2 regions of the Corynebacterium amycolatum genome follow, and region 2 is predicted to be linked to the other one. Evidence: riboswitches for the same ligand, from Rfam matches in the RefSeq annotation. Region 2 holds a riboswitch; the other holds the start of a gene.
The links. Region 2 has a riboswitch for thiamine pyrophosphate ahead of thiO (glycine oxidase ThiO). Riboswitches for the same ligand answer to the same signal wherever they lie in the genome.
Positions count from the first base shown of each region.

Region 1: another riboswitch for thiamine pyrophosphate. It lies ahead of thiC (phosphomethylpyrimidine synthase ThiC); the one in region 2 lies ahead of thiO (glycine oxidase ThiO).

Region 1 is NZ_CP069513.1:2,348,909-2,364,637, forward strand. It holds gene I6J19_RS10275 (M20 metallopeptidase family protein) at 1-120, opposite strand, end outside; gene I6J19_RS10280 (M18 family aminopeptidase) at 256-1,638, opposite strand; gene I6J19_RS10285 (hypothetical protein) at 1,903-2,100, shown strand; gene I6J19_RS10290 (glycosyltransferase family 87 protein) at 2,103-3,578, opposite strand; gene I6J19_RS10295 (HtaA protein) at 3,759-4,742, opposite strand; gene thiC (phosphomethylpyrimidine synthase ThiC) at 5,123-6,829, opposite strand; TPP riboswitch at 6,828-6,949, opposite strand; gene I6J19_RS10305 (hypothetical protein) at 7,333-7,863, shown strand; gene I6J19_RS10310 (hypothetical protein) at 7,860-9,707, shown strand; gene I6J19_RS10315 (MFS transporter) at 9,945-11,441, shown strand; gene I6J19_RS10320 (TetR/AcrR family transcriptional regulator) at 11,428-11,814, shown strand; gene I6J19_RS10965 (hypothetical protein) at 11,839-11,973, shown strand; gene I6J19_RS10325 (alpha/beta hydrolase) at 11,980-13,182, opposite strand; gene I6J19_RS10330 (Re/Si-specific NAD(P)(+) transhydrogenase subunit alpha) at 13,570-15,159, shown strand; gene I6J19_RS10335 (NAD(P)(+) transhydrogenase (Re/Si-specific) subunit beta) at 15,166-15,729, shown strand, end outside.
Region 2 is NZ_CP069513.1:1,039,277-1,055,005, reverse strand. It holds gene I6J19_RS04625 (BCCT family transporter) at 1-267, opposite strand, end outside; gene I6J19_RS04620 (alkaline phosphatase D family protein) at 476-2,062, shown strand; gene I6J19_RS04615 (ThiF family adenylyltransferase) at 2,099-3,301, opposite strand; gene I6J19_RS04610 (thiazole synthase) at 3,301-4,146, opposite strand; gene thiS (sulfur carrier protein ThiS) at 4,176-4,409, opposite strand; gene thiO (glycine oxidase ThiO) at 4,423-5,607, opposite strand; TPP riboswitch at 5,594-5,716, opposite strand; gene I6J19_RS04595 (thiamine phosphate synthase) at 5,787-6,545, shown strand; gene I6J19_RS04590 (potassium channel family protein) at 6,834-7,535, opposite strand; gene I6J19_RS04585 (TrkH family potassium uptake protein) at 7,528-8,958, opposite strand; gene trpB (tryptophan synthase subunit beta) at 9,381-10,706, shown strand; gene I6J19_RS04575 (hypothetical protein) at 10,773-10,928, opposite strand; gene I6J19_RS04570 (pyridoxal phosphate-dependent aminotransferase) at 11,745-12,872, opposite strand; gene purD (phosphoribosylamine--glycine ligase) at 13,120-14,394, opposite strand; gene I6J19_RS04560 (HIT family protein) at 14,475-14,897, shown strand; gene I6J19_RS04555 (esterase/lipase family protein) at 15,065-15,729, shown strand, end outside.

The sequences.
Region 1 (15,729 bases), 1.2 Mb from region 2:
GGTCCGGTACTCCCGGAAGCTCAGCTCCGGATTCTGGTGCAGTTGGCGACGCCATGCCACCGCCTCTTCGATGGGTACTTCAAGGCGGTGCGACGGCAGGGTGTCGTTAGCATCAGTCATGGTTCATAGCATGACAGAAAATGGACTCCACGACGAGCAGCTACGGAAATTCCCTCACCCATTTTCGCTTCACGACGGCCACAGCGCCCCGACATCTCCCCTGCTAGAGGTGACTTAAGCGCTGCCAGCGAGCTGCTAGTTTCCGGCACCCCAAAAATCCACGGTGAGTTCGGCCAACCACCATGGATCAATCGTGCCGCACATCTCACGCGCCGAGTGCATGGAGACCATCGCAGCTCCGATATCAATGGTGTCAATACCCAGTCGCGTTGCGGTGATTGGGCCGATAGTGGAGCCGCATGGCTTATGGTTCGCAGAGACAAAATACTGCACCGGCACTTCCTGACCAATGCGCTTGGAGGTTTCCGCTGCAATTCGGACAACCTCGGCCTGACCAGCCGCCGTGGTGGCATAGCGCTGGTTGGCATTGATCTTCACCACTGGGCCAGCATTGAGTTCCGGCTGGTGCCCCGGCTCGTGTTCACCTGCATAGTTCGGGTGCACACCGTGTGCGCCGTCGGCAGAGAGACAGATGGAACCGCGGTAAAGCTGCTGGGTGCGTTCCAGGTCAGCGCCTGTGGCCGCTGCGATGCGGGACAGAACGTCGGCAAGCAGTGGCCCTGCAGCGCCCGTGGTGGAGGCGGACCCGACTTCCTCGTGGTCAAAAGCGACCATGACGGGGATAGTGGTTGACGTGCTCCAGTCTTGGCGGAGCAAGGCCTCGAAGGCGACCAGGGAGGAGTGAACACTGAGCAGATTGTCCAGCCGGCCTGAAGCCAGGAACTCATCGTGAGCACCGAAGGTGCGCGGCTGCTGAGTGTCGAAGGAAATGAGGTCCCAGGCGACGATGTCGTCGATAGACAGGCCCGCAGCATTGGCGATGATCTGGTGCACATCGGTGCCGAAGGTATCCAGTCCGATGATTGGTGCAGTGTGATTCTGCTTGTGAAGCTTCAACCCCTCTTCGTTAACCGCACGATTGAGGTGGATAGCCAACTGCGGGATGCGTGCGACCGGACCGGTGCGGGCAAGGTGCTCATTGCCGCTTTTATCAATTACACGGCCAGCGAACTCAATTTCGCGGTCGGTCCAGCTTCCCAACAACGCGCCGCCGTAGACCTCGACGGCGACCTGCGCATAGCCTGCGGCCGAGGCGCGCGCATTGGGCTTCACACGAAAACCGGGCGAATCCGTGTGGGAACCCACAATACGGAAACCGGTCAAATCGGCAGCTGGTGTCTCCGGGACGATCCAAGCAACGGCAGCGCCATCGCGACGCAGGACATAGGCACCGGGTTCGCTTGGCCACTGTTCGTGCTCGTCGACGACCGTGGCACCGGCTGCACTCAGACGGTCAACGACCTGTTGTGCCGCATGAAATGAGCTTGGCGACGCAGTCACAAAATCTATTAAATCCTCAACGTGACTGAGCGCTGCCGCCGGAACGCTGCGCGATGCCGCGTCCGAGGTATCCGCCGAATCCGGGGACTCAGTGGTGGGTGCCGAAGAAATAGCCATAACCAAACTCCTACTTCACATTTGATTCCGCATTTCATTGTATTGGAGCCCACAACTGACCGTAACCGAGCATTAAGCCGGTCCACAGTGTGATGCAGCTTTCATGTTGGGAACGGTATCCACTTAGTCACTTTTGCCCGTTTTAACTCGATATCGGGCATATTCAGACATATAGTGGCAACCGCATCAAAGAAAACCGTTTGAATACAGAAACTCTCAAACCGGAGTCCCGACCGGATTCCGACCACAGAAAGGGTTTATACCGTGAGCCTTGAAAACCTGTTCCCCCGTTCTTTCACTACCAAGCGCGCCTTCTTCTCTCAGCCGCTACGCGAAGCTCTTACCCGCGACACCAGCAGTGACGCTAACGCAGTCCACTTCGGCCACCAGGTTAAGAGCACCCGGAATGAGATCTACAGCGACATGTCTCCCCGTGACATCGTCTCTATGCTGAGCCGCTAAATCTAGCGCTTCCTCAAGTCGAATAAGACCATTGGCTCTGGCTGAGGAAATTTCAACGTCTCCACGGCAGCTAATTCACTGCCAAAACCAGGTCCAACCTCGCCTGTATCACCATCGCCATACCGATGTACCGCAAACGCGTGGCAGCCACCAATAACTAGCATCAATGCCAGCGTCAAGAGCATCGCAGTAATCCCCGAATACATAAATCCGCCGGTATATGGCGTAGCAGCAATCGGGTTTGTCACAGGAAACGTCAGCAGGACCACTAGCAACGCAATACCGATATACGGCCACTGTCTGGTCAATCGGGTCCGCGCCATGGCGGCCAAACCGAACACAGATGTGACCAGCATCAACATGTAGTGGGTCCAAAGAATCGATGAGAATGTGGCTGCAATAAGCCAAGCGCCCGTGATCAGAAATTCAAACCGGTAGACCGGGTTCAACCACGCAACTGCCGTGACCATCAACACCACGCCAAGCGCAATACACAGTGGAATCGTTTTCACGTGACTCGGGTAATCACGAACCACTGTTACTAATAAATCAGGTTTGCCCAGGTCTGTGGCTAAAGTCGACGCCAACGACTGATTCGCACCGCCGACCAAGACCGATGAACCAATGTCGCCGATTCGATCAATCCAATCCGAAATCACCGACATATCAACGCGGATAAACATCCAGACCGCCAGTACCGCCGTGGTGGCCAGCGACCAGAGGGCTGCGCGCCGTCGATAAGCGAAAAAGAGCATCACAGCGATGAGCGCATACGGAGTCAATTTAATGGATGCGACGATGCCGAGCAGGATGCCCGCGAGCCAATGACGAGTGCGCGAGGCAGCAAGACCATAGGCGACGCCCGCGACAATCAGCGGTGTCGTCTGACCGATCCAGAACGAATTAAGAGTGGTCGGCAGAGCGAATACGCATGCGGTAACCAGCGCTGCGATGCCCCAGGGCATGGTGGACCGAAACCACAGGTGGTAGGAGGCTGCGACGAGGACCACGACGGCCATTCCAGAGAGAAAGAGCAACCAAGCAACCGAGGTTTCAAAGCTCATGACGTGGGATATCGCTCCCAGAGCCTTTGCGAACAAAGGGTTTTGCACAAAGGGATGCGTAAATGGCGCAGGCACTTCCTGCGCCAGGCGTGGCCAGACCTCTCCACTCATGGCGGTGAAATCGATTGGATCGGCGTCATAGAGATGGGACGCAAGCCCCCTGTCCATAAGTAGCCCGCCTACCCAGAGCGAAGCCCAATCGTCCGGCTGAGTACGACCATTCCAGGCCAACAGCGAGGCAAGACCACCGAGCAGCGAGACCAGAATAAGAGGCCAGCTCATCACAGGCGATTGCGCCAGCGCGGGGGCCTGACTGGGTTTGCGAGCCCACATTTTTCGCAAGACCTGTGACCGAGACTTCGCAACAGCACGTTGCGACTCCGCAGCCTGTGACGATGCTCCATCCTGTGACACAGGTCCTTCTGCCCGACTATGCCGTCCCACGTTCCTCCTCATCGCTGGTAAGCGCCTCTATCTAATGTAGTGATTCCAATACGGCAGTGGTTACAACCCGCAAGAACCCACAAGGTATAACGGCTTACTTTGAACAAAGTGCCAGGAGGACGACAGTTGGCGGCCGTGATGGCCGGAGGACTATCGAATCTGTGAAATAGTGCCGATAGTCGTGATCAGCTGATCTCCATCGCTGTTGACCACAGCGGCTATGGGCATGCGCTCCATCTCATCCGGGCCGACGTCGTAGCCCTGCGAGACCTCTGCGGTAATAATCTTTCCGGTCGGGCCTTCCTCAATGCGTGGATTACGGACGACCACATGAACCAGACTGAACTTCGCGGTGATGTGAACTTCTCCGCGGTAGCTCTCCCCTTCGGCATCGCTGTTGTCATTGTCGCGGGTAAATGAGACAACACCGGCCTCAGGCTCTAGGGCACCATTCTTGGCAGTGACCCCACCACCCAGTGCGCCGAATACCTTCTCCAGCGCAGACACAGAAATGACTAAATCCTCGCTGGAGGGAGCCGGGGCATTCTTGCCCGGAGCATCGGAATAATTCAACGGGATGTAGATTTCCTCGGCCTCATTAATGGAGCCTGCCGCCGGGTAGACGTAAATACCCCAGTTATCACCGGCAGGAGTCTCCGGCGGGTCAACAACAATGCGGGCCTCAAAACTGCCGTCATCCGCCATCGGGGTAGCCTGACGAGCGATAGAACGTCGCATGTCGACGCCCTGGTTCGGTATTGCCTCGAGAGTTCCAACCGGAGTGACCCAAGCAATGTTGTCGTGCGGATGTTTCCGCGACGAGGACGGAGCACCTTCACTTGGCTTCCAGGAGTCTGGGAACGCACTGTAGAGAACGTAAACACCATTGGGCACACCCGGAGGAATTGGAAGCGGGTAACCACCACGGTTGGCCGACGGATTGAAACCACTACCGCGAACGATAAGAACATCGCCGCGATGAACCGTGGCACCTTCAGCTGGTGTGCCGTCCTCAAAAGTGACAGTAACTTCCGGGGATTCGACATACTTCGGATCCTGCGGCTGGAAGTTCTCCGCTGGATTAATCACATTGGGAAAGTTGTCTGGCACGATTGGCTTCGCAGTTTCAGCCATTGCTGGGGACACAAACACCGAAAGGACCATGGCGCCGGACAGCGAAACCGCAGTAACACCTCTGCGCGCACTCTGCCTCACCGGTCGACGCTTGCCTTCTCCAACGGGCGATGATTCGGAGCCGGACGAAAGGCGAGTTTCGTGAGCATCCGCAAGATGGCGGTGGGAATGATCGAAAGTCAGGAACTTCAGACTGTGCATACAAGCAATGTACACCTGTATATTAGGCTCACCTAACCTATTTATTAAGGCGCGCCTTATCCACCCCCGTTTGAGTCTCAGCGCTGGGATTGGAAGAAATGGCTGAGGGCAAAAGAAAACCGCGGCCAAGCCCAATAGAGCTCGACCGCGGTTTGCTTCAGCAGCTTTGAGACAACCAATTACTCCGCGGTAATCGGCAGGTAGACGCGACCACCCTGATCAGCGAACTCCTGGGACTTCTCAGCCATGCCGGCCTCGATAGCTTCAACGGAGTCCAGGCCGTGTTCCTTCGCGTAGTCCTGCACATCCTTGGAAATACGCATGGAGCAGAACTTCGGACCACACATGGAACAGAAATGCGCGGTCTTTGCCGGCTCTGCGGGCAGGGTCTCATCGTGGTAATCCAGCGCAGTGTCCGGATCCAGAGCCAGTGCAAACTGGTCATGCCAACGGAACTCGAAACGGGCCTTCGACAGCGCGTCGTCACGCTCCTGAGCGCGCGGCAGCCCCTTTGCCAGGTCAGCGGCGTGCGCGGAAATCTTGTAAGTAATCACGCCGACCTTGACGTCGTCGCGGTTCGGCAGACCCAGGTGCTCCTTCGGCGTGACGTAGCAGAGCATGGCGGTACCAGCCTGCGCAATGATTGCCGCGCCGATAGCCGACGTGATGTGGTCATAGCCCGGCGCGATGTCGGTTGCCAGCGGGCCGAGGGTGTAGAACGGAGCTTCCTCACACCACTCCTCTTCCCACTTCACGTTGTCAGCGATCTTGTGCATCGGAACGTGGCCTGGGCCTTCGATCATGACCTGGCAGCCGCGGGACTTGGCGATCCTGGTCAGCTCGCCGAGGGTCCGCAGCTCAGCCAGCTGGGCCTCATCGTTAGCGTCGGCAATGGAGCCCGGACGTAGGCCGTCACCGAGGGAGAACGTGACATCGTACTGTGCCAGAATGTCGCACAGCTCAGCGAAGCGCGTATAGAGGAAGCTCTCCTGGTGATGCGCGAGGCACCATGCGGCCATAATCGAACCACCGCGGGAGACAATGCCGGTAACGCGGTTGGCGGCCAGTGGCACGTAGCGCAGCAGCACACCCGCGTGAACGGTCATGTAGTCCACGCCCTGTTCACACTGCTCAATGATGGTTTCGCGGTAGATTTCCCAGGTCAGCTTGGCCGGGTCACCCTTAACCTTCTCCAGCGCCTGGTAAATCGGCACCGTACCAACCGGCACCGGGGAGTTACGCAGAATCCACTCGCGGGTTTCGTGAATGTCCTTACCGGTGGACAGATCCATGATGGTGTCCGCGCCCCAACGGGTCGCCCACACCATCTTCTCCACCTCTTCGGAGATGGACGAAGTCACAGCCGAGTTACCAATGTTGGCGTTGATTTTGGTGGCAAAGCGCTTGCCAATAATCATCGGCTCGGTCTCCGGGTGCTTGTGGTTGGCCGGAATCACGGCACGCCCCGCAGCAACCTCTTCGCGAACAACTTCCGGATCCACATTTTCACGAGCGGCAATGAACGCCATCTCCGGGGTGACAATTCCCGCACGAGCCCATGCCAGCTGCGTCTTGACCTTCGGGGCCTCCTCAGAGCCTGCAACCGCCGGCACCGCCGGAGCCTTCGGCCACGAGTCACGAGTCTTAGCCAACCCCTCCTTCAGGTTCAGTTCCGGGTTTTCCTCGGTGTAAATACCCGAGGTGTCGTATGCATCGAAGTGAGTGCCGTCCGTCAGATTGATTCGACGGACTGGAACGCGCAGGTTCGCCTCACCGAAATCGTTGCTGAACGCAACCTCGTCGTAATGCTTGTTGCTGCGGTAAATCGGGCCAGTTGTAACCTCGCCCTCTTTCGGCGGAGCGGATACAGATACACGTGCGGCCATGAAGCAACACATCCCTTTCCTACGCTGGTATTACCCAGATTCAGGTTCGTCCGGTCGACGCTCGATCCCTAGCGTCCTCTCAGTGCCGGAATTTCGGTTGGCACTCCCGTGGTTTTGTAATGCGCCTCATAGTCTAACCAATCGTTCGGATTACTTCGGTTATTACACCCATGCTGTCCACCAACGCTTAACGACGTCCCGGGGAACGCACCCCAAAGGTGCAGGTGGTGGCTACGCAGAGGCGTCGTTTTGCACGGCGACCGCGTTGTCCACACCCCCTAAAAGTTATCCACAGCCGGTCTATTTTTCGGCTTCTCAGCAAGCGCAATTGCGACCGCGGTGTTATATCTTTCTCACACAAATTCTTTGGGGAGGGAAAATTGAAAAAGGCGACTACTGCCGCCCTACTGTCAGCACTTCTATGGGGAATAACGGGGACTAGTTGCGCATCGACCGAGGCATCCGTCGAGGACGTTCAACCTGTCGGCGACAATGCGACAACCATGACTACTGACTCGGGCGTGACGTTACCTGCGGGTGTGCTTCCACCCAACAATCCGCCGGAGCCCGGTGATGCTCCACTTGGTCCCGATGGGCACTACAACTACGACGCACCTGAATTCGTACTGACCAATCCGTGTGATGACCCTGCGATTATGGGGCGTTTAGACAGGCTGGGGTTCCGGGAGCAGACGTACATGGAGGGCCGAATCGAAGGAAATAAACAGATTGGCTGCGTTATTGAATCCGATGCTTCCGGCCTGCTGAGCATCTGGCATGCTGCGGTCGCTCACTCACAACTCGAACGCTACAGTGCCGAGCCTTTGGCTCATCACGAAGGGATTTTCAATTGGGTGACATTCACTCAAATCAATCCGCTCGGAAGTTCCGCCTGTATTGCTTCTGTCGAAACAGAACAAGGAGCTCTCGGATTCGTTATCGACACAACCGGACAAGATAGCCCTGACCCACAGCACCGGCTGTGCGCTCCAGTAAATGAGCTGTTAATTGATTATTTGGGGGAAGAATCATGATGCATGCCGTAATTCCAACAATCGACTCTGCAATTCAGAAGTTCCATTCCACGAATTTGCTGGCAAATAATGCCATCCATATCCAGCCAAACTTGGCCGGCTACTCACAGGTTCCGTCACTCCAGCTGGTGGCGACAGAACACAGTCTCGCAATTTCCGGCAGCTCAGGAAGCTCTGCTGCCATCGGATTGTCTCTGGGCAAACAGCTCACGTGGGCGCAAACAAATCTCGCTGACTTCCGTCGCGTGATCACTGAGCACGAGTCCACCATGAATCGGATTCTTCGAAGCATTAACCCATTCAATGGTGACGGCGCTTCCCTTGCCGAAGTAGCGCGCACAAGCGGTGTATTTCAGCGTCGGCCGATGTTTGAAGCTGGAAGTCTCACTTTCGCGCCAGTCACTCTTTCCGCGGAACTTGGTCTCGATGCGAAGTCCCTACTATCCATGTTTTCCTCAACAAACGACGGTGCCGTAGCCGAGGCAATCGCCTACTGGAATAACTTCGCCGACACTATGACCACGTTGGCCAGCAATCTAACCTCCATCTCATCCGGCTTGGTGTCGAGCAACAGCGGTGCTGTCTTCTCTGCTGCGGACTCAACAATGAAAGGTCTGGCCGCACGCGCTACCAGCATCGCCACCGCATCTGAGGTCATGGCCGGGCACCTTGCCGTATTGCCATCTGTGAAGGCGATGGCCGTCAATGCACTATCAGCGATCGAAGCCGAGTCCAAAGCACTCCCAAACCCTGGCGCGCAAAAGGCTTTTGAACAGGCCGAGGTAGCAGCCTTTCTCTCTGGTCCGTATACCGCACAACTACAGACCGCTATTCCCCGAATTCCTAACCTGGTTTCTGCCGATGCGGGAAGTGGTGTGACCGCCGAGGTGTCCGTTGGAGCCACAGTCGCCGGACGTTCTGGAACTAGCCAGTTCAGCCTTTCGCCTGCGGGGATGGCTGGAAGCATGCAGGCCGCCAGCGCACCAGTTGGTGCCACCTCAACTGTTCCGGATTCTCCGACACCGCAATCCACAACCGCGAGCCCTTCCGCTCCTTCGCACTTGCAACCGAGCGCTTCGACTTTGTCGAACCCTACTAATCCGTCTGCTACCCCTGTGCACCCCGCATCACCTAGCAGCCCAACGAGCTCCACAATCTCGCCAACATCCCCGACCGGTAAATCAGCTATGGCTCAACCGAATGCGGCGAATCCAGCCATGGTCGCTCCTTCGGGGGCGAGCACCCCACTTCAACGCTCATCACCGCAAGGAGTTTCGCCTTACGGAGTTCACGGCAACCGGCCGGCTGGCTCCCTCGGTGCAGGACGCACTGCGGGACTCACACCAGCGGGCAATATCCCGGCACTGCCGTATTCTGGAAACTCAAGCCCCCGTCCCCCGGCCTCGGGATTTCCGGCTTCGAGTCCCGGTCGTATGCCAGCGCCGACAGCGGGTCGCGGGATGGGAACCGGCTTGGGTCCCGGGGTCGCTGGTTCTGCCTTGCCAACCGTCTCGAATAGCTCTGGACAGCGCGGAAGTGGATTGATGAATTCCCTAATCAGTGCGCGCAACAGTACTGCTACCGGAGCTACGGGTGCTGCTGGCGGAACCGCGGGCGCCGCTGCTGGAAACCGTGGCGCAGGGGCTTTCGCGGCCACCACTGCGGGCAGCCGTGGTGGATTGCTCCAAAAGGGTTCCGCACCGTCGGCACGCAAACTGACAAACGTGGCCACGATCAGGGATAACGATGCTGGCGCTTTCGAGCAGAACGAATACCAGAAGGAGCTTTTCGGGGATGCACCCATTACTATCCCGGCGGTGATTGGCCACAACGTCCGAGCGTAAAGTCAGCGCGTAAGCCTCCGAGCATAAAGTCAGCGCGTTCATGCTGACTTTTACCCGCTCGGGCGCCACGGGGGATCGAACGGCGTCCGTGAATTCGCACCTCAACAACGCCTGCAACTTAGACACTTTTTCACCGGCTCCTTGGGCGGGATCGGCTTACTTTTCTTGAAGTTTTAGGTCTAAATCAGCACCCTTTAGAGGTTGTAACTAAACCGAACGTTCGTTACAGTTACTGGAATGACAAGTACTGACCACGCCGCTTCCACGAGGGCTAATCCGCCCACTTCAGTCACCCACAGGTGGATCTTCCTCGCTATCATCAGCGCCGGCCTACTACTCATCGGCATAGATAACTCGGTGCTCTACACTGCTCTGCCGGTTCTGCGCGAGCAGCTCCACACAACCGAGTTAGAGGGCCTGTGGATCATCAACGCCTACCCACTGGTGATCTCCGCACTCCTCCTCGGCACAGGCACCCTGGGCGACCGCATCGGTCACCGCAAGATGTTTCTTGTGGGCCTGACAATTTTTGGCTTCTCTTCCCTGGCCGCGGCCTTTGCGCCGCACGCCTGGGCGCTGGTCATCGCCCGCGGCTGTCTAGGACTGGGCGCCGCGACCATGATGCCGGCGACCCTCGCACTGCTACGTGAGACCTTCCACCACCCTCGTGAACTTGCCACAGCTATTGGCATTTGGTCTGCCACGGCAACACTGGGTGCCGCCGCTGGCCCCGTCGTTGGCGGTTTCTTATTGGAGCACTTCTGGTGGGGCTCAATCTTCCTTATCAATATCCCTGTAGTAGTTTTCGCAATCATTGGCACGCTGATTTTTGCTCCGCCGAATCAGCCCAACCCAGCCAAGCGCTGGGATTTTCTCACCAGCCTCTACGCGATGCTGGCCATGCTGGGCCTGGTCTCGCTCATTAAGGAACTCGCTGGTCATCACTCCTCCACCGTCATCGTCGCGGCTATCGCCTGCGGGCTAGTGGGCGCGGTACTGTTTCAGCGTCGTCAGGCACGTCTCACTGAACCCCTCATCGACTTCTCCGTCTTCCGTTCGCGGATGTTTTCCGGTGGCGTGCTGGCAGCCGCGCTTGCCATGTTTGTCCTGGCAGGCGCCGAATTGATGACGACGCAGCGCTTCCAGATTTCCGTCGGATACACACCACTCGATGCGGGCTTGCTAGTTGCCACCGCGGCACTGGCGTCCTTGCCAGTTGGTGTCATCGGCGGCATGGTGCTGCATCGAGTGGGTTTCCGCACACTCATCACCGGCGGATTCCTCCTCAACGCCATCGGCCTGGCAGGCATGTACTACGGTGTTTCCTCGGGCAATTTCCCGCTCATGATCGCAGGACTGATACTGCTCGGCGCGGGCGCAGGTTCTGTGATGTCGGTGTCGTCGACCGCGATTATCGGCTCAGCCCCAAGGTCAAAGGCCGGCATGGCGGCGGCGATGGAATCCGTGTCCTACGAATTTGGCACACTGATCACCGTCGCAATCACAGGCAGCCTCCTACCCATGTTCTACGCCTTGTTCACGCCTGTCGACGCCAGCATCTCACTCACCGATGCACTTCACACGCCAGCGCTTAACGACGGCGCCCGCGCCGGCCTCGACAGTTCCTACCTGGCCATTTTGATTATGCTGGCTGTCGTTGCTGTCATTGCAGCGATTGCGACTGCGGTGGCATTCCGCGGCAACCCGAAGGAGACTGAATATGCGCACGAGTAAGCGCACTGCCATTCTCGACACAATCGTTGAGATTATCGAGACAAACGGCTTTTCCGAGGTCACCTACGAAAATGTCGCAACTCAATGCGGAATGAGTAAATCAGGGTTGATTTACCACTTCCCCTCCCGCGAAGACATGATTCGCAGCGTCCATGAGCACATGGCGCAGTTATGGGAAGAGGAGCTTATCGAAGCCGCGGGTGGGCCTGCGGAGGAGGTATCCCCCGCCAACCGCCTACGCGCAAACCTCCAGGTCTCGCTGGAGACAGCAACAAGGGCCGAGCTACTCATGTCCATCGACTCTGCCGCCGAACCGGAGCTGCGCGAGATCTGGACGCGCCTTTTGCGCCGGTGGAATCCGCCGGTAGAATAGATTGCCACCGATGAGGAAGCCTGCATGGCCTACGTTGTCCAAATGATTTCCGATGGACTCTGGGCCAACGACTATCTCAACGGCAATCAGCTCACGAAAGCACAGCGTAAGGCAATCGCCGAGGCCGCGGCAAAGCTGATTCCAGAGTCGATGGAGTAGCCAGCTCTAAACGCCCTTGCGCTGAACGTCCTTGAGCTCGGAGTCAGTAGCCAGGCCGTAGTTAGCACCCTCATAGACGGCCTTTGCTCGACTCGTTCCGCCGAGCACATACTCACTAAAGGACAGCACCAGCGAGCCAAGCACATTCTTAGACGGATCATCCAGGTAGGTGCCGTGGTAGGAACCGGTGACTACCGCTTCCCAGGCGGGCCCTTCAGCATCGCGGTAACCACGTCGATCCGCATCAAAAGGAACGATGTCCTCGTGCTCCGCAATGGCCACCAGGCTTGGAATCTCCGGCGGTGTGGAGATTAGTCCAGCGTCGGAAGGCCCTGGGGTGATGGCGACCAGACCGCGGGTGACCATATCGATACCCGCAGCCTGGAAGGCTTTATCCATCCTGTTGTTCAGGAAGATTGCGGAGCCACCACCCGCAGAGTGCCCGACCAACATCGTGCGGGAGAAATCGATCTTGCCTGCAAGTGGTGTGGACTCGTCCTCATTGGCCGCTGCGGCAACCGAAGCTGCCAGCACCATCTGTGGCGCGAACCAGTTGGTGAAGTTGTAGCCAAGAGCCACGACGTATCCGTGGCTTGCATAGAGTCGCGCTTGCGCGTCGTACATACCCGGCTCAGTACCAATGCCAGGGCTGAGAACCATCAGTGGCGCAGACTCCATGGAGTCAATATCCGCCGGGTAGATAAGCTGCGCGCCAACTGGGGAGGCGTTGGCCGATTCTGGCAGTACGTCATAACAGCCGGTGGTGCCGTGGAGACCGTGGAGGTCCCGCAGTACGCGGTTATAGATGGTGTAGACGACACCATCACATGGCATTGCTTCGCGGGTTGCGGCAACTGGATGGGAGCCCATCGCTCCGAACTCCTTGCGCAGCTGCCCCGCCTCTGGGGCGAACGGCTCGGTGATATGGCCACTTTCGCCACCGGAGATGACACGGTTCACGCCACCCATGACATCCACCAGACCACCGCCAATTTTGTCCACGGTTTCCGAGTTCTGGTAGTCAATAGTGCTTTCGCGTGCAGTGATGTCCGGTAGCTGACCAATGCGCGGTGCCGCCTGCGCTGGCACCTGTCCGCTGAGAACTACACCAGCTGCGAGCGAGAGAGCAACCACCTTCGAGAACGTACGCCCCTGCCCTCGGCGGGATGCCAACACGGTCTTTCCGGCGGCACTTAGTGAACCAATCATCGTTTTCCTTAACTCTTGCCAAAAACCTTGGAATACAAATCTACCTAATGCGTAACGACGTACGTAAAGACAGAAATATCCTCCCCCATACTTCACCCCTCAAACAATCATTCAGGCCGCTACAAATGTTCACTCTCGCTCAAAATTAACACCCTCACCCCCATTTCCTACCCCCTTTGCAAGAGTGTGCAAATTCAGAAAACCCACCTCACCACCGTTACCCACATATTTTTATTACCTTTTTCCACAAACGCCTCCGCTGCCTCCCCACCAGCGCATACCTTATTGGCACCAAGGAGAAAGCGGCCACGCCCACACTCACTGTTAACCGACAACCGAGTGCGCATGGCCCTTAATAAAACCCCCGAACAGAAAAGAACTCCCACAATGAGAATCGGCATCCCTTTAGAACCCGATCCCCAGCAAACAATTGTGGCTGCGACCCCGGAAACCGTCGGCAAACTCGTCAAGCTTGGCTACGAGGTCGCCGTGCAGGCTGACGCCGGCCTGGCTGCAAAGTTCACCAACGCGGACTACGAATCCGCCGGTGCCACCATTGTCGACGAGTCTGTCTGGCACAGCGATATCGTCGTAACGCTCGACACTCCGCCGGAGCAGTTCCGTGCACTGCTTAACGACGGTGCCATGCTGATTAGCCGACTTGCACCAGGCCGTAACGAAGAGCTGGTCGAAGAGCTCGCGCACTGCAACATCACTGCCCTTGCTATGGATGCAGTTCCCCGCATTTCCCGGGCACAGTCGATGGACGTGCTGTCGTCGATGGCCAACATCGGCGGCTACCGCGCAGTAGTCGAAGCGGCTTCTGCATATGGTCGCCTTTTCACTGGTCAGGTGACTGCCGCAGGCAAGATGCCACCAGCTACCGTTTACGTCATCGGCGCTGGTGTCGGCGGACTTGCCGCAATCGGTACCGCCAACTCTATGGGCGCGATTGTCAAGGCAACAGACCTGCGCCCTGAAGCCGGTGAACAGGTCGAATCGATGGGTGCAGAGTTCATCCCGATTCCGGCTGCCACTGAGAAGTCCGAAGATGGCTATGCCAAGGAAATGACCAATGATCAGGCTGCCGCTGCCGCGAAGCTCTACTCCGAGCAGTCCGCGCAAGCTGACATTGTCATCACCACCGCGAATATCCCGGGCCGCCGCTCTCCGCTGCTGCTGACTGCTGCCGATGTTGCAGCTATGAAGCCAGGCAGCGTCATCGTCGACATGGCTGCCGCCGGTGGCGGTAACTGCGAGGTGACCGTTCCAGGCAAGACTATTGTCACTGACAACGGGGTGACCATCATCGGTTACACCGACCTTGCAGGACGTCTGCCCGCACAGGCATCGTCGCTGTACGGCCAGAACATTTTCAACCTGTTCAAGCTGATTACGCCAGAAAAGGATGGCTCTCCAGTTCTCAATCTCGAGGACGAGATTATCCGTGGCATCACGGTGACAAAGGCTCGCCCACAGAATGGTGCCGGCGCTACCGGAGCTGAGATTCTCTGGCCACCACCGCCAATCAAGGTCGCTGTCACCCCTGCTGCCCCGCTGCAGGAACAGCAGGCTCAGCAGGCTGCATTAGAAGAGAATGCGCCGGAGAAGGTTTCTTTCATGGGATCGGGCCTGGGCTCGAAGATTGCTCTGGGTCTGACGGCACTGCTGGCAATTGTGGTTATGCTCAGCGCGCCGCACAGCGTGAGCGCCAACTTCATGGTTCTCACCTTGGCTATCGTGCTTGGCTTCTACGTGATCTCCGCGGTTACGCCACGCCTGCACACACCGCTGATGTCTGAGACCAACGCGATTTCCGGCATTGTTCTGGTGGGTGCGATTCTCCAGGTGGGAAGCTCCAACCTGCTGGTTTCCGGTCTCGCGTTCGCGGCCATCGTGGTCAGCTCCATCAATATCTTCGGCGGTTTCGCCGTCACCGACCGCATGCTTGGCATGTTCGTGAAAGAGGAGGCATAAAGTCTAATGGCTAGCATTGATACTGCTTCGCTTCTGGACTGGACCTACCGCCTGTCCAACGTCGGCTACATTGTCGCCGCTGTCCTGTTCCTCTCTGCCCTCTCGGGCCTGTCTAAGCCGGAGACCGCTCGCCGCGGAAACGCCTTCGGTATTGCCGGCATGGCTGTCGCCGTTGTCATTGCCATCTTTCAGGCACTCGTCACCGCTGACACCAAGCCGGATACTCACTTCTCCCCGCTGATTACCCTGATTCTCATCGCTGTCGCTATCGGCATCGGTGGTGTCATCGGTATCACCCGCGCACGCAGCGTTGCCATGACTGGTATGCCGCAGCTGATTGCACTGTTCAACGGTCTGGTTGGACTCGGCGCTATCTTCATCGGCTTCAACTCGTACATCTTCGCCGAAGATGTTGACACCGATGCCCTGAAGTTCCACTTCGGCGAGGTCTACATTGGCGTCTTCATCGGCGCTGTGACCTTCACTGGTTCCATCGTCGCTGGCCTGAAGCTGTCTGAGAAGATCAAGGGCTCGCCGCTGCTACTGCCGGGCCGCAATGCTCTGAACATT
Region 2 (15,729 bases):
GTAGCGGGACACGAACAAGCCGATGAGGAAGATAAAGCTCGCAGAAACACCACCGATGAACAGCCAGCCCAGGTTAGATGTAACCCATTCGGAAGCGGCCGAGTAGGCACCCCGAGCTGTGTCCCCCAGCACAACGGTCACTGCCACAAAGAGGACAATGAAACCTATCGCTGTCGTGAAGATCAACGGGTCGGTCGGCAGGTTCTTAAGAAAACCGCCCGACTTCTTTTCTTGCTTGTTTACTTGTGGCGTTGTTGTAGATCCCATTGTCGGGGTCGGCGCCTTTCACTTCTAGATTGTCTGTCTTTAAAAGACAGCTCGGAAGACACATTCCTCCCAAGTCAGTTATCTACGTTACAAAAAGAAGCGGAGCCATTCTCAATAACCGGGTCTTTGTACTGCAATTGCGACTTTTCCCTTCGAGTTCACGCCGGTTTAACCGAACATCAAAGTGGAAAACCTAAAGTTCGACTCCATGCAGCTTTCCCGTCGTAGCGCTCTACGTTTAGGCGCATCCACCGCACTTGCTACTTCAGTCACGCTCGCTCATGCCTCTGGAGCTGCCGCTTCAGTTACACCGGGTTCGCCGTCACTGGCCTCCCCAGGGCTATTGCGTTCTCGGCCACAGCTCACTCACGGCGTTGCAAGTGGCGATATCCGCGGCGACGGCGCATTAATTTGGGCTCGCTCAGACCGCCCCGCCCACATGGTTGTTGAAACTGCCGCGACAGAGAGCTTCCAGAATGCCAAGGTATTCCGCAGCAACTCTCTGTTAACTCCGGACACGGACGGCACCGGACGTCTACGTGTCGTCGGTCTCGAGCCGGGACAGGAAATCTTTTACCGCGTCACGCTCGAAGAGGCAGATACTGGAATCTGCTCTGATCCCGTTATCGGCACCTTCCGTACTGCCCCCAACCGCGCATCCAACATCCGCCTGCACTGGTCCGGCGATGTCGCAGGACAGGGTTGGGGAATTAACGACGAGATCGGTGGCTACACCGGCTTTTCCACCATGCTGGAGCGCAATCCAGACCTATTCATTCACTCAGGCGACACCTGCTACGCCGACGGTCCGCTGGAGGAATCCGTCACGCTTTCCGACGGCACTGTGTGGCACAACCATGTCACTCCGGCCAAATCCAAAGTTGCTGAAACCCTCGAGGATTATCGCGGCCAGTACTCCTACAACCTCATGGACAAGAACTACTTGGCCTTCAATGCGCAGGTTCCGCAGCTGGTCCAGTGGGATGACCACGAAACAGTCAACAACTGGTACCCCAACGAAGTCCTAGACGATGATCGCTATACCGAGCGCGATGTCAACACCCTGGCCAAGCGCGCCTACCAGGCTTTCCATGAGTGGCAGCCACTTGATCAGCAAATGGCTGTTGATGGGCGCGTATACCGCAAGGTTTCCTACGGCCCTTTGCTAGACATCTTCATCCTGGATATGCGCAGCTACAAGGGAGAAAACACTTCCAATAATCCGCGCTCGACAACCGAAGAACCAATCCTTGGCGAAAAGCAGACAAACTGGTTAATCGACTCCCTCAAGGACTCCCGCGCAACGTGGAAGATTGTTGCCAATGACCTACCGCTTGGAATCATCGTCCCCGACGGCGACGATGGTGACCAAGAAAGCGTATCCAATGGTGCCACCGGTGCGCCTGCAGGACGTGAACGTGAAATCGCCCGTCTGCTCAGCGCCATTAAGGATGTTTCAAATATCGTTTGGCTCACCGCCGATGTGCACTACACCGCGGCTCACCACTACAGCCCGGAGCGCGCACAGTTCACTGACTTCGCACCCTTCTGGGAATTCGTCTCCGGTCCTCTCCACGCGGGCGCTTTCGGCCCCAACGAAATGGATCCGACCTTCGGGCCGAAGGTGGAGTACGTCCACGCACCGGGTAAGGACAATGCCAACGCCGACCCCACACAGGATTTCCAACACTTCGGCGAAGTCGATATCGACGGCGACTCACGCGAGATGACTGTCCGTCTGCTCACCACCCGGGGCACCGAATTGTGGTCGACAACGCTGCAGCCGCAGGCGTAGGCAAGCTGTTCAACAGAGCGTGGTGGCAGCTACTAATTAGTGCGTTCCGCCACGCTTCACGACGGTCTCCTGCCCCGCCGCCTGCCAGGCCACAATGCCCCCGTCCAGGTTAATGAGCTCCGGCGTGACACCATCAGCCTCGGTATCGCTGGCCAGCAGCTCAATCGCCTGTTGCGAGCGGGCCCCCGAGTGGCAGTGAATGAGAACTCCCTCTGCCCCAGTTGCGACACCGTCAGCCTGCGCAAGTGCCTCATTCACAGCAGCCCACCCACGGCTGCGAATGTCACCGAGTGGCACAAGCACAGATCCGGCAATGGCGACCTCCGCGTGCTCATCGGGTTCGCGTACATCGATGAGAGGCACTCCCCTGGCAAGAAGCTCGTGCGCCATGTTGGGACCGATGCTGCGCACGCTCTGCGCCGGGTCCTCTTCATCCTCGGACCACGATGCTGCGCACACCTGCGCAATTTCGGTCAGGTCGGAAACGGGTTCGCGCTCCGGGTCGGCTGCAAAGGACAGTGTGCGGGTGGTTGCCTCCAGGGCGTCGATAAGCACGAGCTTGCCAACGCCGACCTTGCCAACACCAGTGAGCACCTTGATTGCTTCGACGACCATCATCGAGCCAATCTGTCCGACCATTGCGCCGAGGACACCACCTGCGGCGCACGACGGTACGGAGCCGGGGTCGGGAATGTCGGGGTAGAGATCGCGAAGCATGGGACCGTGGCCTGGCCAGAAGACGGACAGCTGCCCGGCGAACTGCAGAATCGTGGCCCAGACCAGCGGTGTTCCGGTCAGCTCCGCAGCATCGGAGGACAGGTAGCGCGTGGCGAAATTGTCCGCGCCGTCGAGCACTACATCGTGAGTGGCAAAGAGCTCCTCGGCATTGTCGACGCTCAACCTGCCGACAATTGCGGTCACCGATGCCTCGGAGTCGAGGCGCCGCACGGCATCGGCGGCGGATTCGGCCTTCGGGCGACCAATGTCAGACTCGCGGTGAATGACCTGGCGCTGCAAGTTGGACTCGTCGACTACGTCATCGTCAATAATGGTGATGTGTCCGACCCCTGCACCGGCCAGGTACAACAACGCGGGCGATCCCAGGCCACCAGCGCCGATAACGAGGACGCGGGAAGCTCGCAAAGTTCGCTGCCCCTCGGCGCCAAAGCCCGGCAGTGTTAGATGCCGCGCGTACCGACGCAGGTCACGATCCGATAGATTGACCCCCTGCTCAGCCATTACAGCGAATCCTGCTCGCGTGCGCCGCTGACGCGCTCGGTGATGATTCCCTCAAACGACGAGCTCGCCTGAGCCAGTCGGCGGCGTGGAATGCGACCGGACTCGCGAGCAGTCAGACCCGCCTCAACGCCGAAGCGCATCGCCGTGGCCATTCCCACCGGATCATGCGCACGTGTCACGGCGGATGCCAGCAGCACCGCATCGCAGCCCAGCTCCATTGCCTGCGCTGCCTCGGAGGCGGTGCCGATGCCCGCGTCCAGGATGATGGGCACATTCGCGCGGTCAACAATCAGCTCGATGTTGTGTGGGTTGAGAATTCCCAGGCCAGTGCCAATCGGAGAGCCCGCCGGCATGACCGCCGCACAGCCCAGATCCTCCAGGCGCTTGGCCAGCGCCGGATCGTCATTGGTGTAAGCGAAAACCACGAAGTCGTCAGCCACCAGCTGCTCCGCTGCCGCAACTAGTTCAACTGGATCCGGCAGCAGAGTGTCCTCGTCGGCGATGACCTCGAGCTTCAGCAGGTTGGTCTCCAGCGCCTCGCGGGCCAACTGCGCAGTCAACACCGCGTCACGAGCGGTATAGCACCCCGCGGTATTCGGCAGCGCCGCGATATTGTTGCGCTGCAAAATCTCAAAAACGTTCTGCTTCGTGCCGGGCGTAAAGCGGCGCATCGCCACCGTAGTCAGCTCGGTGCCCGAAGCCACCAGCGCGCGCTCCAGCGTATCCATACTGGTCGCACCGCCAGTTCCCATAATCAGACGGGAGTTCAATTCCAGCCCGCCAATGCGCAGCGGTTCCCGTGTAAGTTCGCTCGTCGACCCGGCTTCGTTTTCCTGTGCGGACATATTTGCCTGTGCGGACTTCTCAGTCATCTCTAGCCTCCCTGAACTGCTGTCACGATGTCGATTGCACCTGCCACGGGCGTGGTCGCCCACTTGGCACGCGGAATCACCGCACCATCCACGGCTACTGCAATCCCCAGGCGGGTACCGTCCGCGGCGGTGCCGTCGTCGTTAAGCGCGTGCCCTGTGTGCTTTGCGACGAGATCTGCGACCATCTCCCCCGCAGCCGGTGTGTAGCCTTCGCCATTGAGTGTTGTGGTGGACATAAGCGAGCCTCCTCTAGTCGCTGAAGCGGAATGGATCGACGGCGGAAAGAAGCGCCGGGTCGTTATCATTTTCTCGACCGGCGACGACATCGGCGGTGAGCTTGGAACCGATAGCCGTAAGCAGAATGCCGTGGCGGAAGTAGCCGGTGGACACGGTCAGTCCTGGAGCCACGCGGCCAATCATGGGGACATCGTCCGGGGAACCCGGCCGGGCGCGGGCGGTCATCTCGTAGATTTCGCAGTCGAGAATGCCGGGCACCAGGCGGTATGCGTCGCGGAGTAGCTGGTGGACTCCTTCGGCGGAGACACCGGTCAGGTCATCTTCACGCGAGGTAGCGCCGAGCACGACGGTGCCGTCAGCACGCGGGACGATATAAACCGGACGCCCCTGAACCACACCGCGAATAGTGCGGGTGACCAGCGGCCGCAGGCGCTCCGGTACACGCAGACGCAGCACATCCCCATAGACCGGGCGCAGTGGCAGATTCAGATTCTCCGGCAGCCCGGTGATATCGGCAGTGTTCAACCCCGCAGCCAGAACGACCTCATCGGCGAGGTAATCATTTCCGTCCGCACCGCCCAGACCGATGGCGCGGTCGGAAGCGTAGATAACCTCTTGCGCGCGGGTGCGGATGACACGGTCTCCCAGGATGGTCAGCAGTGCGTCGGCGAGCAGACGCGGATTGACCTGGTGATCTCCTGGAATATCCACCGCACCAACACAACCCGGCCCCAGTGCCGGCTCGGCCCGGCGCGCTTCGGTGGCGGTAATGCGGTTGATCTCCATACCCATGTCATGCTGCAACTCAACGAGCTCGCTAAGGGTCTGCCGGTCGGCGGCATCACCCGCACAAACAAACGTGGAATTCTCGATGTAGCCGACATCGTGGCCTGATTCCTCAGCGATGGCCTGGGCAAAGTCGCGGTAGAGCTTGCCCGACTCAACCATCAGCGGATACAGCGTCGGCTGATCCCACACGACTTCGGCCACCGGCGCCAGCATGCCAGCTGCGGCGAAAGTTGCGCCGGAAACGGGCTCGGCATCGAGGACGGTCACATCGAATCCCCGGCGAAGTAGTCTCCATGCCGTCGCCAAGCCAATAATGCCCGCACCTGCGATAACAACGCTTGACGACGTATCCCCTGTGCCACCCTCACCTATCGAGGCAGCACCCATAGCGGCAGCATTCACTGCCATTCCTCCCTCCGGCGGCATAACCCGCATCAGGTAAAAGCGGTCGGCGTTATTCGCCCTCTCAGCCAGCGGCATCTCATCGATGCCGAGTACGGCTCCCGCGGAACGTAGTACTCCCCCATCATATGACTTCCCGATGGCCGCCACTACACCGCATCCTCGACCTCGCCTAACATGGGGACATGAACGCCTCATCAGCTGCCACTCGCACAACACGACGCGCCCTGCTTGCCGATGCCCGTCTGTACCTCTGCACCGACTCGCGTGCATCCCGCGGTGATCTGCGCGAATTTCTGCACGCCTGTTACGAAGGCGGCACCGACATCATCCAGCTGCGCGACAAGAAAGTCGACACTCGCGACGAGATTGCCGCCGTGGAGATCCTCGCCGAGGTCGCCGCTGAACACGGCAAGCTCTTCGCCGTCAATGACCGCGCCGACATTGCCGCGCTGACCGGCGCAGACATTCTGCATGTGGGCCAGGAAGACCTCACGACCGAGCAGGCCCGCCAGATCGTTGGCCCCGAGGTTCTCATCGGCCGATCCAACCGAAATCTGGACATGTTCGCCGCCTCACTTGCCGACGATGGCATCGATTACGCGGTAATCGGCCCGGTGTATGCCACCCCGACGAAGCCCGACCGTCAGCCCGTCGGAGTCGAGATGGTTCATGAAGCTGCGGCACTGGTGCGGAGAGTGCGGGCACAGGGATCAGCGGAGTCCCACCAGGATTCCGTGGCCGATATTGTGCGCCCACACGACCGCGGCGCAAGTGACCCCGTCAAGCCATGGTGGGCAATTGGCGGTATCAACGCCGAGACCGCCAATGCGGTTATCGCCGCTGGTGCGGAGCGCATTGTGGTGGTTCGCGCACTGACCGAGGCAGAAAATCCGGAAGAGGCAGCTCGTGCCCTGCGCGCTGCGGTTACGAACGGTCGCTGAGTTTCGTGGGTTAAGTAGCAAAAGTGTGGGTTAATAGGCAAAAAGTGTGTCCGCTCGGCGTGTCGCTGGGTGGGCACCATGTGCTATCTAGCCCTACTTTGCCCCAATGCGAGTTAGTGACTGCGTTTATGACAAAATTGGCCCAAAAATGGCCTGAAAGCGTCATAAACTCGCACAGTTTCACATTTGCAGCCCGTTGAGCTGGGCGTGGACCCCGCCTTTCCACACTGTTGGTCGTTGATTTCCATCGCGACGGAGCCCCGCGTGCACGGACTCCGTCGCTTCCTGTTACTCTCCGGCGAATGTCTCCAACTGCCGAATAGCGCCGGAGACAATCAGGAGATCACCTGCGGAAATGCGGTCGTCGGCAAGCGCAGGGCGGAATCGCTGACCGCGCTTTTGTACGGCGACAACCGTAATCGGTGCGCTCTGGTTAATCTCCGCCACCGTCTTATCCAGGCAGTGGATTGGCGGCGCGACCTTGCCTACTGCGTAATCGCGGTCGAACTCCAGGAAGTCCTGGACCTTGCCGCCGATGAGGTGCGCAATACGACGACCGGTGTCGGCCTCCGGGCGAATGACGTGGTGCACACCAATCTGGCCCAGGATTTTGGCGTGGGCCTGGTTATCGGCCTTTGCCCAAATCATGGGCGCCCCCATATCCACCAGCGCAGACGCGGTCAGCAATGAAGCCTCAATGTCACTGCCGATGGCGATAACAACACGTTCGGCTTCATCGACACCGAGCTGCTTCAGTACCTCCGGCATGGTGGTGTCGGCGGTGACCACGTGGTCGAAGGTCGAGGACAGCTCCTGAACCACCTTTTCGCGATGGTCTACGCAGAGAACCTCGATACCGCCAGCGACCAGCTCCTCGCCGAGTGCCTGTCCGAAACGCCCCATACCGAGGATGACAACAGGCGAAGAGCTGGCTTGGTTGGAGAAATGATCTGCAAAACCAGCAAACGGGTTGAATTTCGAGTTAGCCAATGAAGGGCCTTTCTTCTGGATATTCGTAGACGCGCTGGCGTGGGCGGGCGGCCAAGGCCGTCGCCAAGGCGATTGGGCCAACACGTCCGGTGAACATCAGCACGATGAAGATTGCCTGTGCTGCCACCGGCAGGTCGGCGGTAATACCTGTGGAAAGGCCTACCGTGGCGAAAGCACTGATTACTTCAAAAAGAATTTGGTCAGTAGAAAACTGTGGTGCTAGGAAACTGACGGCGATTACTGCCAGGAATACCTGGCCGATACCGAAGGCAAGGACAACGAGAGCCTGGCGCAGCACCTTTGGGTTGAGGCGCCGCCTAGCCACGGACACGGAGGTGTCACCGCGAATCTCCGCGAGAACAGCGGCGAGAATGACTGCCGACGTCGTGATTTTCACGCCACCTGCAGTACCGCCGGTGCCACCACCAATGAACATGAGGAAGTCAGTGCCCAGCAGTGTCGATGGGTGGAACTCCGCGTAATCGAGCGCGTTGAACCCCGCGGTACGCGGGCTCACACCAGCGAAGAATGAGTTGAGTATCTTCTCCCCCGCGGTGAATCCAGACATGGCATTGGACCACTCCCCAAAAGCCACCATGAGCGTACCCAAAGCAATCAGCAGAATCGTGCCTTTAATGGTGAAGCGAGTAGTCAGCGACCAGCGTTTAGGCAGCTGTCCTCGAGTGCAGACACTAAGCCACGCTTTGCCGTGCCGCCAGGCCTCGAGCAAAACAGGAAAACCCAGACCACCCACGATGAGGGCGAAGGCCAGTGGCAAAAGCACCCAGGCATCGCTATAGAACCCGATGACATTGTCGGTATACAGAGCGAAACCGGCGTTGTTGAAGCTTGAGATGGCATGGAACAAGCCTTCCCATGCAGCCTTTCCCCAGCCATACCCGTATCCGGAGTGGAACCGCAGCGTAAGTGCCACTGCCACCACAAACTCCACCAACAGAGTGAAGCTAACGGCAGCACGGACAACCCACGAAATCTCGCCCATATCCATACCGCGGCCTTCAACGCGGGCACCGGCACGGCGGTTCAGGCCGAGCCTTCCTGCTACGAAGAGGCCGAAAAGTGAAGCCAAGGTCATGAACCCGAGACCACCCAGCTGAATCAACAACATGATGACGACCTTGCCGAAGGTTGACCAATGGGTGGCCGTATCTACGGTGATCAGGCCGGTCAGGCTTGTTGCCGAGGTGGCTGTGAACAGCGCATCAGACAGCGCCGTGGGCAAACACATATCCCCAGGGCTCGGGGCGCACTGCCCCGTAGGATGGCTATTGACCGCCGAAATCGGCAGCATTAACAAAACCGTGCCAGCGGTTATCAAGGCGACATAACACCACACCACCAACGTCGTGGGACGAACTCCCCGACGTGTTTTAGTGGCCTGCCGCGACAGCGTAATCACCATCGGAACGTTAGTCCTCGTGGCCAGCGATGTCGAGGGGAATGCTGATATTCCGTCTCTGCATATGCCGGGACTTAGCGGGGAGCTGCTTTACGCCCCCAGACACCGTTGCGATATCCCGTACACATTTCGCGCCCCATCCCCGCCCCCACACCCCACCCCGCTTTGGCTACTACGGAAACCTTGAGTTATGGTCAGATTCATGATGACACCCCTGATGAACACACTCGCGCCGTGCGGCGCACAGTGGTGGTGGCTCGCCTAAGTCCGCGAGCAACGTCACGTCATCTCATTAATGTCGACGGCAAACCCGTCAAGTACGAGCTCGCAAGAAGATAAATCTGGCGGGCTCTTTTCTTTTATCGGTTCGGCGAAGAGAACCAGGGCCCGCTGAAATAAACAACAGCAACGAAAGGCTCTCTTCAATGACTGATTACAACCCCAGCGCGGATGCCATCGCCAAGGCTTCAGCACCGACTGCAACCAGGGTGCCGTCGGCAAGCGTTAACGGCGCGGGCGAGGTGCGCGAAACCCTCTTGCCTGCATTTTTCGGTCGCTTCGGTGGACAGGAAGTGCCGGAGTTCCTGCTGCCAGCACTCGATGAGCTGGAAGCGGCTTACATCGAGGCGATGAGCGATCCGGAGTTCCAGCGCGAGCTGGAAGAACTGCGTCGCGATTTCCTCGGCCGCGCAACCCCGCTGTTCGAATGCCGACGTCTATCCACGCCGAACACGACGATTGTGCTCAAGCGCGAGGACTTGAACCACGGCGGCGCGCACAAGGGCAACAACGTGGTCGGCCAGGCGCTGCTGGCAAAGCGCATGGGAAAAACCCGTCTCATTGCTGAGACGGGTGCAGGCCAGCACGGCACGGCCACCGCGATGGCCGCAGCGCTGCTGGGACTTGAGTGCGAGATTTACATGGGCGCGCACGATGTCGCCCGCCAGCACCCCAATGTCGAGCGCATGGAGCTCATGGGCGCGAAGGTCGTTCCCGTCACCACCGGCGAGGCCGGTTTGAAGGATGCTATTGACGAGGCACTGGTCGAGTGGAGCAAGACTCTCGACTCCACTTTCTACCTGCTGGGCACAGCCGCCGGGCCGCACCCATTCCCCACTATCGTGCGTGAATTCCAGCAGGTCATCTCGGAGGAGTCACGCAGTCAGATGGTCGAGCGTTACGGCAAGCTTCCCGACGCTGTCATCGCAGCCGTCGGTGGCGGCTCCAACGCCATTGGCGCATTTGCTAACTACATCGACGACTCCGATGTCGCCCTCATTGGCGTCGAGCCTGCAGGTGAGGGACTCGACACCGATCGTCACGGGGCGCCCATCAATGGGGGCAAGACTGGTGTCCTTCACGGCATGCGCTCATTTGTCATGCTTTCCGACGACGGCGAGGTGTTGCCATCGCACTCCATCTCGGCGGGCTTGGATTACCCGTCCGTTGGCCCGGAGCACGGCATGCTGAAGGAGAATGGCCGCGCCAGCTATGTCGGAATTACCGACGAGGAGGCGCTGGAAGCGTTCCAGCTGCTCAGCCGCATGGAGGGCATTATTCCGGCGATGGAATCCTCGCATGCGCTGGCGCAGGCCATTAAAATTACGCGACTCCGTGAAACCTACCCTGCCGCTGGTAGCGAGTTCGGGCTGCCGGTTCACGAAGGCGATGAGCCTTTGCTGTTGCTCGTGAACCTGTCGGGTCGCGGTGATAAGGATATGGAGCAGGTCCGGGAGTTCCTGAACCAGTAGGAATAACCAGTAGGGATTGCTTCCCCACTAGCTGCCTAGCAGGAATCGGACCAAAGCTAATTCTTGTTAGGCAGCACGGCGATCGTCAGCGGCGATGCCCTGCTTCGGGTTCGCCTCCACGATGGCTTCGGCAAGCAGCGATGCCAGCGCATCCTGCTTGGATTCCTTGCCGTCCTGGAAAATCGGGGACACAGTATCCATAATCTCGTTGAATGCGTTCATCAGAGGTCACCTCTCTTAAGATCTCTTTGATCTTTATTGTTGGACTTCTCCAACCGATTCTTTGCGATTCAGCAGTTGAAACAATGTTTCATCGAACCGTTTGGAACTTATGACTTGCAACCGTAGACGACAACACAAGACCTGGCAAGCACTAAACTTTATTTTTAGTTAACCGTTTGTTAACTTTTGGACACTTTTTAGCTCAGACACTGAGCCACAAACAGTGCCCCTCAACGCCGCCCCATACCTCGCTTTACTGCCCTTGATAACCGCTTCAAAATCACGCTCTTTTACACAGCCGAAAGCCAGGCGCGAAAGTCTCTTTTGGCCGAACATAAACTATCCCCACTGAAAGCGCTTGTAACCATCGTTGAATGTGGATTACACACCACACTCAATCGTCACCCCGCGCACGAATAGCCACCAGCTTCCCAGGGGTCCACCCCAGCGCCAGTTAAAGAAAAAGAACCCACTGCCAGCATAAATAGCCCACCAACAGAGCTGCCGACCGCCGAAACCACTACCGTGAAGGCCATCCCACCCCTCTATCAACTCAACCCTAGCCTCGCTGGATGTGGCCGCAGCCACGAAGCCTTCAATCTGAGGCAGTTTTTCCGCCTTTACGGCGAACGAGCAGTCAGGAAAACAGAGCCCCAACGCCTCCCTCCCAAAACTGCCCCAACATCAGCCCAGCAAGCGGTTACCGGCACAGGATTTAAAGCAGCGATTCGTCCACCGAGCCCCTATCTCAACCGACCTCAAAAACACCCCTGAAAGGGTGAGGTAAATCACATCGCAAACGTCGCTAACGGCCGCTTAACCACGACCAGTGAACGCCCCAATACGCCGAATAGCCTCTTCCATCTCGGAAGTCTCACCGGCGAAGCAGAGGCGAACCCACTCATGGCCGTTCTCTGTGTCGAAGTCGATTCCAGGGGCAACGGCCACGCCCGTTGCAGCCAACAGTTCCCGAGCCCATGTCATGGAGTCGACGGAGTTCGGGTCGTCGTAAAGCCCTGCGATATTGGCATAGATATAGAAACCGCCGTCGGGCGGGGCGATATTACCGAGACCGACGCGGGGCAGCCCCTCGAGCAAAACGTCGCGGTTGCGCGCGTAACGCCTCACGTGCGAATTGAGCTCGGCAATGGACTCGGCGCTGAACGCCTCTACCGCCGCTTCCTGCGAAATTGCCGGTGGGCAGACAGTGAGGTTGGCTTCGAGTCGATCCAGGGGCGCACGCAGCCACTCTGGAACGATGAGCCAGCCGACGCGCCAGCCGGTCATCGAGAAGTACTTACTGACACTGCCGACTACGACCGCCGCATCAGAAAACTCGCGTGCTGACGCGCACTTTCGACCATAGGTAATGCCGTGATAAATCTCATCGGAGATGAGCAGGCAATCGTGCTGCTCGCACCACTTCGCAATGGCACGCAGCTCGTCGGCATCGATAATGGTGCCAGTGGGATTGTCCGGACTGGTGACGATCACGGCCTTGGGCACGCGCGGAAGTTCCTGCAGGTGTTGGACAGTGAGCTGAAAGCGGGTCTCGGGACCACAGTCAATCTCGACAATGTTGGCGCCGAGCGCCTGCAGAGTATTGCGGTATGCGGGATAGCCCGGGCGCGCGAGCACAATATCGTCGCCGACGTCGAGCGCTGCGAGGAAAAGTGCCACGAAACCGCCGGAAGAACCGGTGGTGATGACAACATCGGCAGCTTCCGTGGCCGTGCCGTAGTTTTCACGATGCCAGGCGGCGATGGTTTCGCGCAGCTCAGGCGTGCCGACGGCCGCAGTGTAGCCCAGAACCTGATTTTCCAAATCGGCACGAGCACGGGCAATCGCGGCAGCCGGGGCCGCAGTCGCGGGCTGCCCCACACAGAGGAACAGAGCGTCACCGTGAGTACGCTGACGCTCCTGTGCGAGCGCGAGAACATCCATCACATGGAAAGGTGCGACCTCACTGCGGCGGGATGCTAGATCGCGCTCGGGCTGGGATGCCTGCGGAGGCCCCGAGAAGTTTAACGGCTGCGGTGATTGCGGTGACTGCAACGACTTTGGCGACTGCGGAGATTCGGCGTGCATACCTTCATCTTTGCAGCCACCGAGGCCCCCGGGAAATCCAATTCAGCCCGGGTGGGTGCACCAGTGAGGTATTCGAGTGCAGCCTGACCGCCTCGAGCATTATTTAAATGGAAATGCGGCCCTCAACTGCAGGTAGTGCAATGTCGGTGCGGTAGTGCGAGCCCTCGAGCTTAATGGTCTTGATGGTCTCGTACGCCTTGTCGCGAGCCTCTTCCAGCGTGTCACCAACGCCGATGACGTTGAGCACACGGCCACCAGCGGAGACCAGCTCACCTGCAGCATTGCGGGCAGTACCTGCGTGGAGAATGCCATCTGCCTCACGACCAGGCTCTGCACCTTCAATGACATCGCCCGTGCGCGTCGACACCGGGTAGCCTTCAGCTGCCAGCACAACAGTCAGAGCGTACCCATCACGCCAAGACAGCGGACTGAAGTCCGCCAATGTGCCGGTAGCAGCGGCGTTGAGCAGCTGCGCCACCGGGGACTCCAGCAGCGCCAGCACGGCCTGGGTCTCCGGGTCACCGAAACGGCAGTTGAACTCAATGACAGCCGGGCCGTCCTCGCCCCAGGCCAGACCCGCGTACAGCAGACCCTGGAACGGGCAGCCGCGAGCGGCCATTTCACGAGCGACCGGCTCGCAGACCTCGGTGACGATGCGCTCAGTTGCGCCTTCCGGCAGCCAGGACAGCGGGCTGTAAGCGCCCATGCCACCGGTGTTCGGCCCCTCGTCGTTATTACCGACGCGCTTGTGGTCCTGAGCCGGCAACAGCGGGACGACGGTTTCGCCGTCGACCAGGCAGAACAGGGAAACCTCCGGGCCATCCAGGAAGGACTCCAGCAGCACCGGGTTACCGGCTGCCAGCACCGCCTTTGCGTGTTCAAGAGCTTCAGCGCGGTCCTTAGTGACCACAACGCCCTTGCCAGCAGCCAGACCGTCATCCTTCACGACCCAGTTCGGACCAAAGCGGTCAATGGCGGCCTCGATGTCTTCATCGGAAGCCTCCGGCTGAATGGCCTCTGCCGAGGCGGTCTTTACTCCAGCCGCCTTCATGACGTCCTTAGCGAAAGCCTTAGACCCCTCAATCCGAGCCGCGTCCGCGTTCGGGCCAAAAACTGCAAAGCCAGCGTCGCGCAGCGCGTCTGCCACACCCGCGACCAGCGGAACCTCCGGGCCAATAACAACCAAATCGGCCCCAATTTCCTTGGCCAGCGCAACAGCGCCAGCGGGGTCATCCACGACCAGTGGATGCATGGTGGCAATTTCACTCATACCCGCATTACCAGGGGCTACGTGAAGATCAGTAGCCTGCGGGTCCTTACTCATTGCGTACAACAGGGCGTGCTCACGGGCACCGGAGCCAATTACGAGGATGCGCATAGCAATCATCTTACTAATCAGCCCGGATAACTCTCATCGCGCCCAACCCCTCAATCCGCTATTCGGGTTACCCTTGGCACATGAGCACAGTATTTACCAAGATCATCAACGGTGAACTCCCCGGTCGTTTTGTCTACCGCGATGACAAGGTCGTCGCATTTTTGACCATCGAGCCAATCGCACCTGGTCACACTCTGGTTGTCCCTATTGAAGAGGTGGACAAGTGGACGGATGCCTCGCCTGAGCTGTGGGCTCACCTCAATGAGGTTGCCCACAAGGTTGGTCAGGCTGTTGTCTCCGCTTTTGACGCTCCACGTGCTGGCTACCTCATCGCCGGCTTCGAGGTTCCGCACACCCACATCCATATCTTCCCTGCCCACGACATGTCCGGCTACAACCTCCAGTCGGTCGATCGCAATCCTTCCGCAGAGTCCATGGATGAGGCCGCCGCTAAGCTACGGAAGGTCCTCGGGACTGATGAAGACGGAAAGTTGGTGCGCTAATCGCCGCTTCAAACGAGGATTTTCGGGAAGAACAACTTCCGGTTCCTGCCCCTGAAGCGCAGGAACCGGAGGCGCAAAAACCGGCTGCAGCTGAAGGATCAGCATCGCTCCCCTATGCCATCTTCCGTCCGCTGCGCGGTGTTTTCGAAGATAACTGGGGAGCCAAAGTGTCCAAATCCCGGCCGTGGCCGGTCATCCTCCTGCATGGAACAGGCCAGGTCAAGGGTATTTGGGAGACCCTCGGCGGTCAGTTACGGGAGGATGGCTGGGCTGTCTTCGCGCCAGATTTTGGACACCGTGCAACAGACCCCATCAATCAGTCCATCGACATGCTCGTGCCTTACATCAAGGCTGTCCTGCACGCCACTGACGCAAAGCACGCCGTTATCGTGGGGCACTCGCAAGGCGGCTTAATTGCCACTCTGCTTTCTCTGCGCATTTCCAAGTACATCAAGCATGTTGTCTGCCTTGCCGCGCCCAATCACGGCACCAATCTGGGCGGCATCGCTTCCAGTATCACTAAGATCCCCGGCACAAAGTCGCTGATGAGCAACTTCGTTCAGAGTTACTGGGGCGTTTCCGGTTTGGAACAGCTCACGGGTTCAAAGATGGTTTTGAACTCCAATTCCCACGATATCCTCGGTCCCGGTGTTACTTACACCTGCATTGCCACCAAGTATGACCAGCTCATTTCCCCGCCACAGTCCTGTTTCTTGGATGATGGTGACACAGGCATGGTCACCAATCTCTATGTGCAGGACACGTTCCCTCAAGCAATAATTTTGCATGAGCAGATGGCGCACGATTGGCGTCCCCGCGCACTTACTCGCGA